Rubripirellula amarantea: one gene and its partner. Each later gene encodes a partner of the first gene's protein in a complex. Links are inferred from orthologs where the notes say so. Each region holds a gene or a part of one and is shown in the gene's direction. Other genes may lie near its edges.

The links. Proteins that work in one complex are often made in the same cells at the same time.
Region 2: the proteins of secY (region 1) and Pla22_RS08750 are in contact, whole or in part, in a crystal structure (PDB 3DIN), measured with the Thermotoga maritima proteins. The link is inferred for Rubripirellula amarantea from one-to-one orthologs. Residues at the interface, in WP_004081795.1 of Thermotoga maritima: Glu108, Gly109, Glu110, Glu111, Ala236, Glu237, Arg238, Arg239, Ile240, Thr241, Ile242, Gln243, Tyr244, Ala245, Arg246, Arg247, Val248, Thr249, Gly250, Arg251, Arg252, Val253, Tyr254, Gly256, Ala257, Ser258, Thr259, Tyr260, Leu261, Pro262; in WP_004082002.1 of Thermotoga maritima: Glu261, Ala262, Arg263, Lys300, Ala301, Arg302, Thr303, Ile304, Ile305, Leu323, Tyr324, Asp325, Pro326, Val329, Ser330, Tyr333, Ile336, Lys340, Phe345, Val349, Glu363, Phe364, Tyr374, Ser375, Gly376, Gly377, Glu393, Ile395, Thr482, Ser483.

The regions. Positions count from the first base shown.
Region 1 is NZ_SJPI01000001.1:2,743,571-2,751,354, reverse strand. Bases 797-3,746 are described here. They hold secY (preprotein translocase subunit SecY), read left to right. Parts: upstream 797-1,549; coding sequence 1,550-2,944; downstream 2,945-3,746. Other genes in these bases: Pla22_RS09965 (adenylate kinase), read left to right, coding at 3,173-3,739; rplO (50S ribosomal protein L15), read left to right, coding at 822-1,313. Outside these bases: rplR (50S ribosomal protein L18), read left to right, coding at 1-72; rpsE (30S ribosomal protein S5), read left to right, coding at 184-675; Pla22_RS09960 (outer membrane protein assembly factor BamB family protein), read left to right, coding at 3,881-7,784. UniProt on the Escherichia coli protein: The central subunit of the protein translocation channel SecYEG. Consists of two halves formed by TMs 1-5 and 6-10.
Region 2 is NZ_SJPI01000001.1:2,389,836-2,398,331, reverse strand. Bases 2,899-7,171 are described here. They hold Pla22_RS08750 (preprotein translocase subunit SecA), read left to right. Parts: upstream 2,899-3,266; coding sequence 3,267-6,971; downstream 6,972-7,171. Other genes in these bases: Pla22_RS08745 (3-deoxy-D-manno-octulosonic acid transferase), read left to right, coding at 7,003-7,171. In the rest of the region: Pla22_RS08755 (hypothetical protein), read right to left, coding at 1-2,608; more of Pla22_RS08745, read left to right, coding at 7,172-8,328; Pla22_RS25190 (hypothetical protein), read right to left, coding at 8,430-8,496. UniProt on the Escherichia coli protein: Required for protein export, interacts with the SecYEG preprotein conducting channel.

The DNA.
Region 1 (7,784 bases):
GGTCACAATCGCTATCATGGCCGCGTCAAGGCATTTGCCGACGCCGCTCGTGAAGCCGGTTTGAATCTCTAACACACCCAACAACATTTAATCCCTCTCTACGAGGACAAAGTCATTAGTAACGCACAACAAAATCGCGGTAGTGGTGGTCGAAAGCCCCGCAAACAAGACGACCAACCTCAACTGGCCGAAGGCCTGATTGATCGCGTCGTAAAGATCAAGCGTTGTGCTGCCGTAGTTAAAGGTGGTCGACGTTTCAGTTTCGCAGCCATGGTCGTTGTGGGCGATGCCAACGGCAAAGTCGGCTGGGGTTACGGTAAAGCCAACGAAGTTCCACCAAGCGTTCAGAAGGCTCAAAAGCAAGCCAGCTTGATGATGATCGATGTGCCACTTGTCGATGGCTCGATTCCTCACCAAGTGATCGGTCACTACGGTGCCGCGAAGGTTATCCTGCTTCCCGCCGGTGCTGGTACTGGTATCATCGCTGGTCAAGCCGTTCGTGCCGTTTGCGAAGCAACGGGTATTCACGACATTTTGACCAAGTCTTTCGGAACCAATAACCCGGTCACCCTGGTCAAAGCAACCGTCGACGCATTGTCGAAGCTTCGCACCGTCGAGCAAGTTGCGGCACTTCGAGGATTGGACCCAGCGGATCTTGCGGTCAAACATCACTAAAACATTCGCCAGGCAGTTCGCCTGGAATAAAACTCACTTGCTAAGCCTCAAGATTGAGGCTTCTCAAGCGAACAACCAACAACAGTCAAGAAATCAGACGCTCGGTAGTTCATTTGCCCCGCGTCGTCAGCCCTTAGCACCGAATCATGCAACTTAACGACGTCCATCGCGGTATTCAGAAGAACCGCCCTCGCAAACGCATCGGTCGTGGCTCCGGTAGTGGTCATGGTAAAACTTCAGGTCGTGGTCACAACGGTCACAAGAGCCGCAGCGGTTACAGCCGAAAGCCAAACTTCCAGGGCGGCACGATGCCTATGTTCCGCCGTATTCCCAAGCGTGGTTTCAATAACCGCTGGGCTACGGAAGTGTTCGCCATCAACGTTGGCCGTCTGAACGATTGCTTCAACGACGGTGATGAAGTCACCATCGAAGCGTTGTCGAAGAAGAACATCGCCAAAGGAACCTTTGACGAAGTCAAAGTTCTCGGTGAAGGCGAAATCACCAAGAAGCTGAAGGTATCCGTTCACCGCTTTAGCAAGTCGGCTGAAGAAAAGATCACCGCGGCTGGTGGTTCGATCAATAAGATCGTTTCCAAGCGAACACCTGACGAGCGCGTCGAAGCACTCAAAAAGTCGTAGGCCACGAGTCGCCTTCGGGCACTCGATTACAACCTAAGACTTGCCGATCAACGTAGGCCGTATGGAGCTTTGCGACATACGGCTTTCCGCATGAATTGGGAGCGTTGTTCGGCAAAGCGATCCCGAGCTCACATCCCTCTCGATCGTTTCCCGGCAAGTCGCTACACTTCCGCGAAACACCTCCAACATTCCCCGCTCTCGCACGTTCCGCGAGACTTTCTTGACGGATTATCCGCATGTTCGAAAAGCTGCGAATCATTTTTTCGATCCCCGAACTTCGCAAAAAGATCATGCTGACCATTGGTCTGCTTGCCATCTATCGCATTGGATTTCATATCCCTCTTCCCATGATCGCGACAAACTTGTCGGACGCGGGCGGAACGGCATCGGAGTTCTTTGAAAAGATCACTGTGTTTGCTGCAAGCGATCTTCGTCAAGCGACCATCTTCGGCCTGGGAATCATGCCGTATATTTCAGCGTCGATTATCTTCCAGCTCCTCGGAAGCGTCTACAAACCGCTCGAAGAACTAAAAAAAGAAGGCGAAGCTGGACGTAAGAAGCTCAATGAATACACGCGATATCTGACCGTGCTGATCTGCGTGGTGCAAAGCTACATGTACTTGAAGTTCATGTTGATGTCGGGCGGCCCGGGTGGAAACGGGAACATCAACCCTAACTTTACCTCGGCTGATGGAACACTGTTCTGGGGCTGGCAGATGGTTGCTGTCTTGGTCATGACCTGCGGAACGGTCTTCCTAATGTGGCTCGGCGAACAAATTGACGAACACGGAATTGGCAATGGGATCAGTCTTTTGATCATGGCCGGTATCCTCGCGCAGATGCCAAAGGCGATGTACGAGTTGATCCGTAATATGAAAACCGAACTGACCGGTCTTAGCCGAGGTCAAATTGGCATCGAGACCCTGGTCTTGCTGATTGTCCTTTTCGTCGGCGTGGTATTTGGCGTGGTGTTCATCACGCTCGGTCAACGAAAAATCCCAACTCAATCGGCCAAGTTCACCCGCGGGCGCCGTGTTTACGGTGGTACGCGTCAACACTTGCCTTTGCGAATTAATCAAGCGGGCGTGATGCCAATCATCTTCGCTAGCAGCTTGTTGATCATCCCTGGATTGATGTTTGGTGGATTGGCCAGCTTTGTCGGCAGCGAAAGTGTGTTGTTCAAACCATTTAACTTTGCCGGGCTGACGCTCAACGACCAGGGTTCGTTTGTATTCAACATGCTTTACGTCGTTCTGATTTTCTTCTTTTGCTACTTCTGGACGGCGATCACGTTCAATCCCAAGGAGATGTCCGACAACCTTCGCGACAGCGGAACATTCATCCCGGGACACCGACCAGGTAAACGAACGACTGATTACCTCGAAAAAGTGATGGTCCGAATCACCTACGTCGGTGCGGCGTTCCTTTCGATCGTCGCGATTGTCCCCACTATCGTTTACGGTTCCCTTGGGGTTCCTTACTCGATCGCTGGGTTCTACGGTGGTACGGGATTGTTGATTGCGGTTAGCGTAGCGTTCGACTTGGTCCAAAAGATCGACTCGCACTTGGTAATGCGAAACTACCGCGGTCTGCTTGAAGGTGCCGGTGGCGGCGTTTCACCGGTGGTTTAACACCTCGTTTGAGCGCCGTCGGAGGCCTGTCCTCGCGAATAGTGTTCAGCTTTTCGGCATGGCATATGGCTGCCAAAGTCGCGATGCCGAAGTCGCCCCGTGATTGACTACGTTTATGTTCGGACTTCGCTTTTTCGAGTAAACGTAGTTTGGTTTCCCGGCATGGCAGTTTGGCCGTGGCAGGCCAAGACTGCGGTGTGATCACTAGCCATCAGTTGGAAGCCAGCGATGCGTATCGTTTTCATCGGGCCACCAGGTTCAGGCAAAGGCACCCAGTGTCGTCGATTGTCAAAACATCTAGGTGTCCCGCACCTATCGACCGGCGAGATGCTGAGGTGGAAACGAGACAATACCCATGACGGCCCGATGGTCGCGGGTTTCATCGACGGCGGCAATCTTGCACCCGATCAATTCGTCATGAGTATGGTTTCGTGTCGAATCAGTGAATCGGACTGCAGATCAGGATACTTGCTCGATGGTTTTCCACGAACCGTTGTGCAGGCTGAACTGTTTGACACCCATTTAGATCAGCGGAATGGCCAGCTTGACCATGTTTTCCAGTTGGTTGCCAGTGACGATGAACTGATCCGCCGGATGATACGGCGATCGGAACTCGAAGGCCGAGTTGATGACACGCCTGAAACGATCGCCAATCGCTTGAGCGTGTACCAGGCCCGAACACGGCCGGTGATTGATTACTACGCCGACCGAGGACTCATCCGCCCAATTGATGCGATGCAATCGGCGGAAACGGTGTTCGCAAACTTGCTGGCAATGATCGAGACTAATGAGTAAAGGCGTCGGCAAAGCCCCGGCCCAAATTGCCTAAGAAAGCGTACAATGCAGTATCAGCTCGCTAGGCTTCTTACACTTCATCATCGGTCTTAGAACGTGATTGCAATCCGAACGATCTTCCTGGCTATCACTGTTTCCTTAGTGACAGTGCCTTTCACGATGAGGTGTGGTGCTCAGGGGCCATTCAGTCCATTGATGGGCACTCAATCGGGCCGGTTCATCGAAGCACCTCGCGGAATTGAACAGAAGCTAAGCGACGCTAAAGACTCGCTTGATCAGGGACGTTGGGGTGATGGCGTTGTTCAGCTTGGCGACCTACTTGCTCGTGCAAATACGAACAACGATGACGGTGATCTGGCTGGCCAGGATTTCTTTCTCGCGATTGACGAGATTACCGATGGGACGGCTGTGTCGAACAGTTTGCTGCGTCAAGCAAGAAAGATGATCGGTGAACTTTCCGTTGATGCGATGGAAATTTACGAACTGCGATATGGCGCGATCGCTCGTAAGATGCTCACCGAAGCGGCTGCTCAACGAGACTGGCAAAAAGTATCAGAGGTGCGACGACGGTACTTTCATACCCACCCAGGATATGAAGCATCCTGGTTGTTAGCCCAACGTGAGTTTTATTTGGGGCGGCCCTTGGCTGCCTCGTTATTGCTGGATGAAGTCGCTACGCAACCGCGTGCGATCAGGCACCTCGGCAATCACGCGTTTACGTTGCATGCGATTGCCTGCTTACGCTCGGGTCGCCCGCTGCCATCGACCGGGCCGGTAGTCGGTCAATCGATTTCGATTCCTGGCAAGGAAGATCTGACGATCACGATAGAGTCAGACGATCAGTTCACCAATTGGCTCAATGAACACTGTTCTATTGCGATCGACTACGATCCTTCCATCCCGGGCGACCATGCGATGTTTGGCGGATCGCCGGATCGCAACGGCACAGATGCTGGCCAAATGCCTCTCACGAATTTGCGTTGGCGTTTGCCAACCACCGCTACGCCGCTTCAAGACCAGATGGTCAACGCACTTTCGGATGAACTTGCTTCAACGAGCAAGCTACCACCGCCGAGTTGGACACCATTGAAGGTCGGCAATCAATTGTTGATGAAAACGACGGAACGTTTGGTCGGTGTGGACTATCGCACTGGCAAACGAGTTTGGACTTATCCCTGGCAAGCTAGTTTCGAAACGCTCGACGACGACGAAACATCTTTGGATCAATTAGCTGGCGAGGACAATCGCGCTGAGGAACTGCGACAACGCATTTGGAACGACGTACCATACGGTCAAGTCACCAGTGACGGAGAGCGCGCCTTTATGTTGACTGACCTCGCGGAAGTCAGCCCGATGTCGCTGAGTCCCTTAATGAACATGCGTGGCACGCGTCCTGCCGATACTCGCACCAATACATTGGTCGCCTTAGAAATGGCAACCGAAGGAAAGCTTCTGTGGCGACTCGGGCAACAAGGGGATCAAGCCTCGCCCTATGCTGACGCGTTCTTTTTGGGACCGCCGTTGCCACTGGAAGGCTTATTGTACGTTTTGGTCGAGATTGCGGGCGACATCAACCTATGTTGTCTTGAACCAACCACAGGTAGCGAGGTGTGGCGACAACATTTGGTGGCGGTCGAATCGGGCGGCATCGACCTGGATCCGATTCGCCGTGTCAGCGGCGCTATGCCAACCTATCACTCGGGTGTTTTGATCTGTCCGACCGGCGCGGGTACTGTTGTGGCGATCGATCTAGCTGACCGCATGCTGCGTTGGGGTGCCTCCTTTGAACGCAGTTCCGAGGCCACACGGGTGCACACGCGAGGACGCGGGTTCAGTTCGGCTTCGTTGATGCAGCGTTGGGACAATGGAGTTGCCGTCACGAAAGACACAACGGTGTTGGTTACTCCGCCGGAATCAGAGCACCTGTTCGCGTTTGATTTGATGGATGGCAGCTTAAAGTTCCCACCGAAAGATCGCATCAACATGCGGTACTTGGCTGGCATCCGCGACAACAAGTTCTATGTCGTCGGCGCCGATCGAGTTCGTGCATACGACTTGGACTCAGGCGCTCCCGCATGGACGAGTGAACGAGACATGCTATCGGCAGGGCAACAGATCAACGGGCGAGGTTTGTTTGGCAACGATGACTACTTACTTCCTACGACGACGAATCAGTTGATCCGTTTGTCCTTGGCTGATGGTAGCGTCCTGCAACGTCGAAGCACAAAGTACCCGCTCGGTAACATGATCGCGGTTGACGGCGAAGTGATTGTTCAAGGCCCCGACAGCCTATCGGTTGCGTTTGGCGAAGCATCGCTCGAGCCAGTCGTTAATCGAATGTTAAGTGAAGACCCCGATAACTTTGAGGCGCTTGTTCGAAAGTCGGAACTCTTGATCCAACGCGGCCAGCGAATTGAAGCCATGGATTACTTGCAACGAGCCAGGGTGATGCAACCGGCTAACGATGAAGTATTGATGCTAAGCGTCTCTGCAATGCTGGGCGTACTGCGTGACGACCCGTCGGAAGGCGAGAAGTTTGTGGATGAGCTGACTCAGCTAATTGACCAACCGGCCCAGGCGATTGAACTATTGTCGCTTCGAGCTCAAGCAGCGATGAAGCAAGGGGACCCGGAAGTTGCGTCAGAGCGTCTGATCGAATTGTCTTTCTTGCTGCTTGACGAAAAATCCTCTCACACCATCGCACAAGATGTTATCAGTGACCCGACTCGTTTTTGCTCTCTCGACGCCTGGGTAGCCGCTCGAATGAGTGAAGTGCATGAATTGGCGGACAGACAGCAGAAACAGCGAATTCGAGATCGTATCGACGCCGCTTGCTCGGCGAAGCTGGACAGTTCGGTTTCGCAGCTCCGACAGCTATCACACCAATTTGAAGGTTGGCATGGCATCGGACCGGTTAAACGCGAATTGATTCGACGCCATCGTGAGAACGAAGAATACTTAGCCATCGAAAGACTATTGATTGGCTCGCGAGTGTCACCAATTCTTGACGCGGAAAGTTTCACGCCTGACGAACTTGTCGAACTGTGCAGCAACTATGCAGACGCGATGATGTACCAAGATGCTGCTGCGATTCTGGAACAACTCAGTCAGATTGAAGGTCTTGAGCCAAACCAAATAGAGCGTTTGGATGAAATCACAAAACTGACCAATGCAGTGAACGGCGAATACGAGTGGCCGGCGCCGGTAACGCTGAAATGGCCGAGCACTCGATCGCCCGCCGCGGCTCGGTTCATGTCTACGTCTACCCATAAGACCGCTACCTTATCCGGCCTGACCTTTGACGGATGGCGTTTGGTCACCGAACCGAATGCCCAACTAGCCATTCGTGATTCAAGCGGAGGATCGCATCCGCTTGCCATCAACGGGGCCATGCAAAATGACAGCGATTACAAAGAGGCAAACATCAGTGGTGGCTTGATGATGATCACGATGGCCAGCCAATTGATGTGCATCGATTTGGCTCATGTTGAAAAGAACGATGGCGAAGGGATCATGTGGACTAAGGGCCTGACCGGCGACGGAAGTCCACTTGCCCAGTCGCGGCGAAGCACAACGCCGTTCGGGGATGAAGTGGTTCGCTACAACATCAACGCATCGACCCCTTCGAAGGTTATCTCGGAGTTTACCGTGGGGCCAATTCTTGGGGATCGAATTGCTGTTTTGCAGGGCGGCGATCTGTATGTGATTGACTTGATGACCAGCGAGACAATCTGGCGTAATTCGACGGCACCCAAGGGTGGCAATGTCGTTTGCAAAGGGAACCAAATCGCGGTCGTATCCGAGTCTTCTAGGGAAATTGCCATCTTCGATCTTCGCGATGGCCGTTTGATAGAAAAGAAACCCTGGACACAAGGCTTCATATGGGAATCGGCCGGACCATACGTGTTGGCGTACTCCGCAACCGATCCAAGTCGCAAGACACACAACATCCGCTTGGTCGATCCGTTTAACGATGCCGTCGTTCTCGAACAAGAATCACTGAGCGTGAATCGTCGCAGCACCGTCGCTCCCTCGGCTTATGGCG
Region 2 (8,496 bases), 360 kb from region 1 along the record:
GCAAATTCTTGTCTTCAGGTAATCGAATTACATTTTCAATTGCACCAACGATCGAATCGACTGCCGTTTGCTCGGCAACAGGATCGCGCGGCGAAAAGAACTTCTGAGTCGCCAAACCAATCGCAGTGTTGGTGGCGGGCGCAACGTTGTGATGCAGCCCCATTCCAGGAGTCGGCGCGTAACTCACGAAGATCTTTTCGCCCAGCAGTGACGAATCTTTCTCAGTGAGGGGCAACGCTTCAAATGGCAGATACCACAACGGTCCGTCGGGAATGATGATCAAGTGGTCAAACCGATCTTCCGAGATGGCATTGTCGTCCGGCAAAAGTCGTTGCCGCAATGACACCGCAGCTTGTCGCCAGCGATCATCAGGGTCGATGCGTTTGCCACGAGGCTTACCGACCCCCATTCCTCTAAGGACCGCGCCGATTTCACCAGGCAAACGATTCGCCCCTTTCACTTCCCACGCGATCACTTTCCCATCGGCTGCAAGGACCGCGTTGACCTTATTACCAACGGCAACGAACATCAACATTGCGGTCCGTGAAGGCAGCATAGCGATGGGTTTTTCCGTATCCAAACGGGGCATCGCCACATTAGGAATTTGTAGTCGTTGCAAAGCGATCGTGGTGGCTTTGGCTTCTAGCGATTCGATCGCATCGGCGGACATACCGGCGTTGGCAGCCCCCGCTCCTACCGCCAGATCGTTCATCATTGGACCGCCCTTGAGTCGCATTTGGGCCGCATCAGCAGGCAACAGATTCGCATCCATCGACACCAGCGCTCGCAAGTTGACCAGTCGTCCACCGAGCGGCATGCGTTGCAGAAACCGGCTCGCCAACATCGAATCCGCTGCAACCAGCAGTTCTTCGGCATATCCGGACTCCGCCAACATGGCAACTTGGGCGGTGTGCGCCGATGACTTATCCGCCAGCGTAATACTGATGGCATCTACCGGATCCTGACGCCACAACGACACCGGTGGATCATCGCAATAAGACCGCAAGAACTCGCCGCCAGTGCGTCCGCCCAAAGAGGAACCTAAGGCCAAGCGAATCACGCTTAACTGAAACAATCGCGGCATCGAAACGAGTGAACGCTTGCGATTACGATGTTGGAAGGCAAAGTCGCGAATACTTTGAATGGCTTTATCCGCATCCGTTGCGTTACCCGACCCTACCGATGCACCGGAGCTCGATGCTAACCTTGCCGCTACGTAAGCTCCGTAAGCGTCTAAACGTGGCAGCAAGACATCTCGCCGCGAAGACAGCGTACTTGCTTGGGAAAGAAACTGCCTCGCCGAACCCGAATCCCCAGCGGTTAAAGAGGCGTCTGCCGCGGCGATTAAACAATGCAACGCCCCCAACCGTGATTCTCGCATCATCGCATTGGCCGCCATTCCTGAAAGCTGAGCCACCATCGAGGCGGACTTTGCGTCGACGGCGCACCCCGCGGCAAGTTGCATTGCTTCGCCGACCCACTCGGGTTGTTCCAATGCCGCCGCAATGTTGGCCATTTGTCCAGAGACCACGAATGCCTCTTCGGGCTTGTCCTGACTTGCCAACGTCCAAGCTTTGCAGTGCATCGCAATCGGTGTGATTGGGTGGACGCCGCCGGGTAGGGAAGCCGAACGATTGGCTTCCTCGACGACACGCTTATCGTTGAGCGACGCGAAGTAGCCCGCCGTTCTCATTGAACCGATCAAAGATCTAGCAATCGGAATCTGCAGGTTGGCCGGAAACTTCGTCGCCTGTAGAACCCCTTCGGCCATCGGTTCGTTCTTGGACAAGGGGCCTAAGATCACGCGGCGACGGTGCGACGCCACGGCAAGGGTTCGCATGATCTCGATGATGTCCATCGAGCGCAACGAAGGTTCTTCAATGATGCCGCCAGCACGCAGCGAGTTTTCCGTGACCTGCTGTCCGGATCGCAGACTCAGTTTGCTGGCGGTCGATAAGACGCTGACGGCTGTGGCATCTGCCCACAACCAACGCGGCTTCGTCCGCAACGTGTTTTGCTGCAAGGCGGATTGAAAATCGGTGCTGCTGAGCCAGCCTTCGTAGCGGATTGCGATCTGACCGACTTGGTCAACATACTGCTTCGATGTTTCGAGATCTCCCAAGTGCCAGTAGCATTCGCCCAGCATGGCCAATGAGGGGATGGCATCAATCCATCGTCCGTTGATGTCTCGACGAGAACTACGCAGGGCTGATTCAAGCACATCGACCGCCTGATCAAGATCGCCGCTGCGGTAGGTTTGCAGTCCCAAGTAGTATTGTTGAGAAGGATATTGCCCTGACGGCTCTACCCCACCCATCAGCCCCGTTCCCAAATTCACTGCACCCTGATTAGTCGTTGGGGTGCCGGTCTGGGCATTTGCCGCAGGCAGGACTGTAAAAAAGCCCACCACTAGAAATAGCGTGCTGGCGAGGACATGAGTCAGAGTGCCAGCCATGGTGTTGCACCGATTATTGGCCAAGTTGTTAACCAGCTTATTGGCCAGATTGTTAACCAGCTTGCTAGCCTGGATGTCAGCCAAGTTACTGATCGGCGGCGAAACCGAGGTAACTCGATGCGCCTTATCGCGTGGCAGGGATTGAAGAAACACATACCAAGTTTTCACCGCGGACGACGAATTCTCGATAGAACTCCGATGGAATCGCATTTCAGAGGCCAAACGCAAAAAGAGAAGAAATTAGAAGAAGAGGAACCGAACCGCAGATGAAGAAAAGTTTACTGTGAGCGCCCATCGAACCATCCTTGAGGCCCCAAGTCGTTAGCTGAGCGGCGTTTATCGGGTTGTGCGGATACGCCAATGATGGGTTGCTCACTTCCCAAATCGGCCGCATTTCCCCATCTTAGAGTGAGTTTGAAGGGGGGTCGAATGAGAAACCCCAGTTCAATCGCAGTTGACCCATTTTTCCTAAACCCGTAACTTTAGCTCTGAAAACGATTTAGGGTGGTTGCGCCACTTGTCTGCGGTCAGGAGGACTCGCCATCTTTCTCGCTCATGCAAACGCCGTCGCCAGAATTGTCACGGACGCTGATGCCTCAGCGACTCTCCCCATAAAATAATGTGTCCTATTGCCCTAAACTTACGGGTTGGCGAATTAGCCATCCCGAAGTCGGTCATGTTACACACCCTTTGCAACCTTGCAGCAACACCCCGGTTGTGCTGAATGGTTCGCGCAAATTCACTTGATCATTTAACCCTTCACAAGTTCGGTTCTCCAGCGAACTTCATCACAAGATATTTTCGATAAACCATGCCAGTGCTTGAACAAATCTGGGATACCTTGGGCGTCGTTTTCGGCGGTGCCTTTGGTTCATTTGAACGTGCCGTCACCGCCGTCTTCGGATCCGCGAACGCACGCCACGTTGCCAAACTGCAAGCCCGAGCAGAGTTGATCACTTCGCTTGAGCCCAAGTACGCGGCGATGAGCGACGAGGAACTGAAACAACAAACCGAGATTCTACGCAAACGAATCCGCGACGGTGAAACGCTCGATGACATCTTAGAAGATGCCTTCGCGATTTGCCGCGAAGGTGGCAAGCGGTTCATGGGCATGCGTCACTACGATGTCCAATTGGTCGGGGGCATGGTTCTGCACAATGGCAACATCGCCGAAATGGTGACCGGAGAAGGCAAAACACTCGTCGCGACGCTGCCGGCATACTTAAATGCGATCGAAGGTAAGGGCGTTCACGTTATTACTGTGAATGATTACCTGGCCCGTCGCGACATGGAATGGATGGCTCCGCTTTACATGAACCTCGGTTTGACCGTGAATGCGATCCAGTCCGGTATGTCGACAGCGGAAAAGCAAGCCGCCTACGCGTGCGACATCACGTATGGAACCAACAACGAATTTGGCTTTGATTACCTTCGCGATAACATGCGTCCCGCCGCGAAGGGTGATGATCGGTTCCCGGCTGAAATGCAGCAGTGCCAGGGTCCGCTTAATTACGCCATCATTGACGAAGTTGATAACATTCTGATCGACGAAGCTCGTACGCCTCTGATCATCAGTGGCCCGGCCGACCTTGATTTGGGTCGTTATCAAGAAGCGGATCGCGTAGCCAAGCAGTTGACCAAAGAAATTCACTTCACGGTCGATGAGAAACAACACAACGTCACCCTGACGGACGAAGGCGTACGCGAAGCGGAACGTCTTGCTGGCGTTGAGAGTTTCTACACAGCCGGCAATATGGAATGGCCGCACTTGATCGACAACGCGTTGAAGGCTCGCTACTTGTATCGAGTTGACGTGAACTACGTTGTCAAGGAAGGCGAGATCATTATCGTCGACGAGTTCACCGGACGGTTGATGGAAGGTCGTCAATGGAGCGATGGACTGCACCAAGCTGTGGAGGCCAAAGAGGGCGTTAAAATCAAGGCGGAAACGCAAACCTTTGCGACTGCGTCTCTGCAGAACATCTTCAAGATGTATAAGAAATTGTCGGGGATGACCGGTACGGCCATGACCGAAGCCACCGAGTTCATGAAGATTTACGGACTCGACGTGGTTGCCATTCCGACTCACCGAGTGATGAAGCGGATTGAATTCCCCGACCAAATCTACCTGACTGAAAAAGACAAGTTCAACGCCCTGGCTAACGAAGTCGAACGCACTCACAAATGGGATGTGTTGAACCTAAAGGACGGCGACGAAGTTTGGGGTCTGATTCAAAAAGAAGACGAATCGACCGTCACGATCATCCCCAAGGGCGAAAAAACTGCTGAAACAGTCGCCTTGGAAAAGGTTGATTCGATCGAGCGAAAGGATCGTCCCGTGCTGATCGGTACGGTCAGCATCGAGAAGAGTGAACGCCTTTCCGAATTGCTCGAACGTCGTGGTATCAAGCATGACGTCCTCAACGCGAAACAGCACGGTCGCGAAGCCGACATTGTTGCTCAGGCCGGTCGACTTGGCGCGGTCACAATCGCAACGAACATGGCAGGTCGCGGTACCGACATTATCTTGGGTGGTAATCCCGAAACGATGGCGTGGGCTCAACTGCAACACGAGTACCCGACGCGTTTGGAAGTCCCAGACGAGGTTTGGAACAAGTTGGTCGAGGAAATCGACGAACGAGAAAAGATGAGCGAAGAGGGGCACATCGTTCGCGATATCGGCGGATTGTATGTCCTAGGTACCGAACGCCACGAATCCCGCCGTATTGACCTTCAACTTCGCGGTCGTTGTGGACGACAGGGTGACCCGGGTTCGAGCCGATTCTTTTTGTCGCTTGAAGACGATCTGATGCGAATTTTCGCTGGCGATTTCGTCAAGAGCATGATGGAACGTCTGGGCATGAAAGAAGGCGACGCAATCGAGTCGAACATGGTTAGCCGTCGTATCGCTGCGGCACAAAAGAAGGTCGAAGAACGCAACTACGAAATTCGCAAAAGCTTGCTCGACTATGACGAAGTCATGGACGAACAACGCAAACGCGTTTACCGATATCGCCAAGCTCTCTTGGACGGACACAGCAGCCGCGCGATGGTCCTGGAACTCATCCGAGGCCAAATCGAAAAGTATGTGCAAACATTCCTGGAACCCAACTATGGCGTTGAATCATTCGCAGGGTTTGCTGGTTCGCACTTGGATTGCCAACTTGAACCACGTGACTTCGTCAACATGGACTTCGAGATGGCGGATTCTTACGCCAAGGATCAAGCCGAACGCGCAGCCGAAGTAACGGTCGCTGAAATCGTCGAAGAGAACCTGCCAAGCGGCATGGAAGACGAATGGAACTGGAAGGCACTTGTTAACTGGGCCAACACACGGTTGGGAACGAATTACCAGGAACACCAGCTTCAGAACATGGAACGCAATGAGATGATGGAAGAGCTCGTGAAGAGCGCCCATCGACGAATTGCAACAGTGGATTTATCCGAAGGCGAAGCTACTCTCGACGCTGACTTCGGCCTTCGCACACTTTCAGCGTGGATGAAGCATCGGTTCGGTATCGAGACTACTCCAGACGAATTCCGCGACGTCGAAGACCTTGATCAGGTTGTCGACTCGTTGTTCGCTCGCGCCGAAGACGCTTACACGCTGAAGGAAGCCGAATACCCGGTGCTCACTGGACTTTCCAAGTTCACCGACAAACAAGGTGCCCAAGTTTCACTCGATCGCGAAGGGCTCGTTCAATGGATCAACCGACGCTTTGGTGTGGTGCTTGATGTTGAAGACGTCCGCTTGAACCGTGACGAATTGAAGAGCCAAATTCTCGAATACAGCCGCGACACTGGCGACGCAGCAGAGGAAAAACAAGCTGCGGCTGAATTGAAGCTTCGCGAACTGTTTGGCGACGCCGATTCTGAAACCACTGCGGCAGTCGCAAGTGGTGGCAATGGCTCACTTGATAGTTTTGCCGATTGGCTTCACAACGAATTGAACTTCCGCGGTGCCAAAGAAGACATCTCGCGGATGAACCGTGACCAACTCGCATTAGCACTCGATGGTGCCGTGGACGATCGTTTCCACCCTGAAATGCGTCGTATGGAACGTCAAGTGTTGCTCAATATCGTTGATGACGCTTGGAAGAATCACTTGCTCACCATGGACCACCTGCGAAGTAGCGTTGGGTTAAAGGGCTATGCCCAGATGGACCCCAAGGTCGAATACAAACGCGAAGGCATGCGATTGTTCGACTCCATGTGGGAAAACATTGGTGACCGAGTAACCGATCTGATTTTCCGAATGGAATCACTCAACGAAGAGTTCATTCGCAGCACTTACATTGGCGGCGAAGAACGTCACGATGAAGCTCACGGGATGGCCGAAGCCGAAGAGTCACCGGCCCAGGCCGCAGCCCGCAGTTCAGCCAACAGCAGCTCGGACGAAGAAAGTCGTCGTGAGCCCGTTCGACACGAGGCCCCTCGCGTTGGACGAAATGATCCTTGCCCATGTGGAAGTGGCAAGAAGTTTAAACAGTGTCACATGCGTAAGAACGTCGTCTAGTTCCTGCACTGAAAACTCGGGAAGGATTCCGATGTTATTTAACCTGCTATACGCGGCCCTATTGGCCGCCGTCTCGCCGATCGTCGCATATCGCATGGTTCGGCACGGCCGTTACCGCCGCGGACTCGGCGAAAAGCTGCTGGGCTTGTCCAAAACGCGGGCGAAGCAGCTTCGAGCCGGCAAAGAGTGCCTATGGATCCATGCGGTCAGCGTTGGCGAAGTCAATTTGCTGCCTTCGGTGGTGAAGCAGATCGAATCGCTCGTCCCCGATGCATCGATCGTGATCAGCAGTTCCACCGACACCGGATATGACCTGGCTGTACAACGGTTCGGTGCAGAGCGAGTGTTCTTTTGCCCATTGGATTTCACCTGGGCCGTTTCGCGGACGCTTCGCCACTTGAAGCCCAAGCAGGTGATCCTGACCGAACTGGAACTTTGGCCCAACTTGATTCGGCTGGCCTCGAAAGCTGGCCATCGAGTGAAGGTGATCAATGGGCGATTGAGCAGCCGGAGTTCGGAACGCTACCAACAATTTGGGTTTCTCACGCGACCATCCTTTGAACGTTTACACTGGGTCGGTTGCCAGGACGAAGCTGCGTTAGCGAGATTTGAAGCGTGCGGCGTTGCCCCGAGCCGACTTTCCGTTACCGGTTCGATCAAGTTCGATAACGCTCCAATGGAAAAGGACACACCCGAAGTCCAGGAACTTGTTCAATGGTCGGGCGTCGATCCTTGGCATCGCGTTTGGGTCGTTGGCAGCACGCAAGACGGCGAAGAGTCAATGGCGATTGAGATCTACCAACGCCTTCGCGTCCTAAATCCTGAACTTCGTCTGATTTTGGTTCCACGCCACGCCGAACGATTTGACACCGTGGCGTCACTGTTAAAAAAGTCTGGCTTGAACGTCCATCGTCGTTCGTGCGATGGATCGCTCTTTAGTCGTTCTTGGGACGTGGATACTGTCGTTTTGGTCGACACGATAGGCGAACTTCGAAATTGGTGGGGAGTCGCCAATATCGCCACCGTCGGCGGTAGCTTTGGTAGCCGTGGCGGCCAGAACATGCTTGAACCGGCTGGATACGGCGTCCCCGTTTCGTTCGGTCCCAACACGAAGAACTTTGCGACGATAGCGGATAGCCTGATTGAAGCCGACGCCGCCGTCCGCGTCGTCGACGAGCAATCACTCGAGCGATTTGTGAGACGTTGCTTGTCTGATATCCCGGCCGCCGACTCGCTTGGCGAGAATGCGAAAGCGGTAGTTGCAAAGCATCGCGGTGCAATCAAACAAACCGTCGACCACCTTCTGCACGAAAAAACCGCTCAACAAGATTCCGATGAAATCCTGCGAGCGGCTTAACGGTCTATCAGATCTTCGCGTTCGATTGCCTGTGATTACTATGCGGCGTCGTCAGTAGGCGAAACGACGCATAGCCCAGCGATCGAACCCCAAGGCCAGGACTACTCTTCGATTTGAGGACGTCCTTCGCCACGAGCGCGACCACCACGGTCGCCACCTCGTCCACCA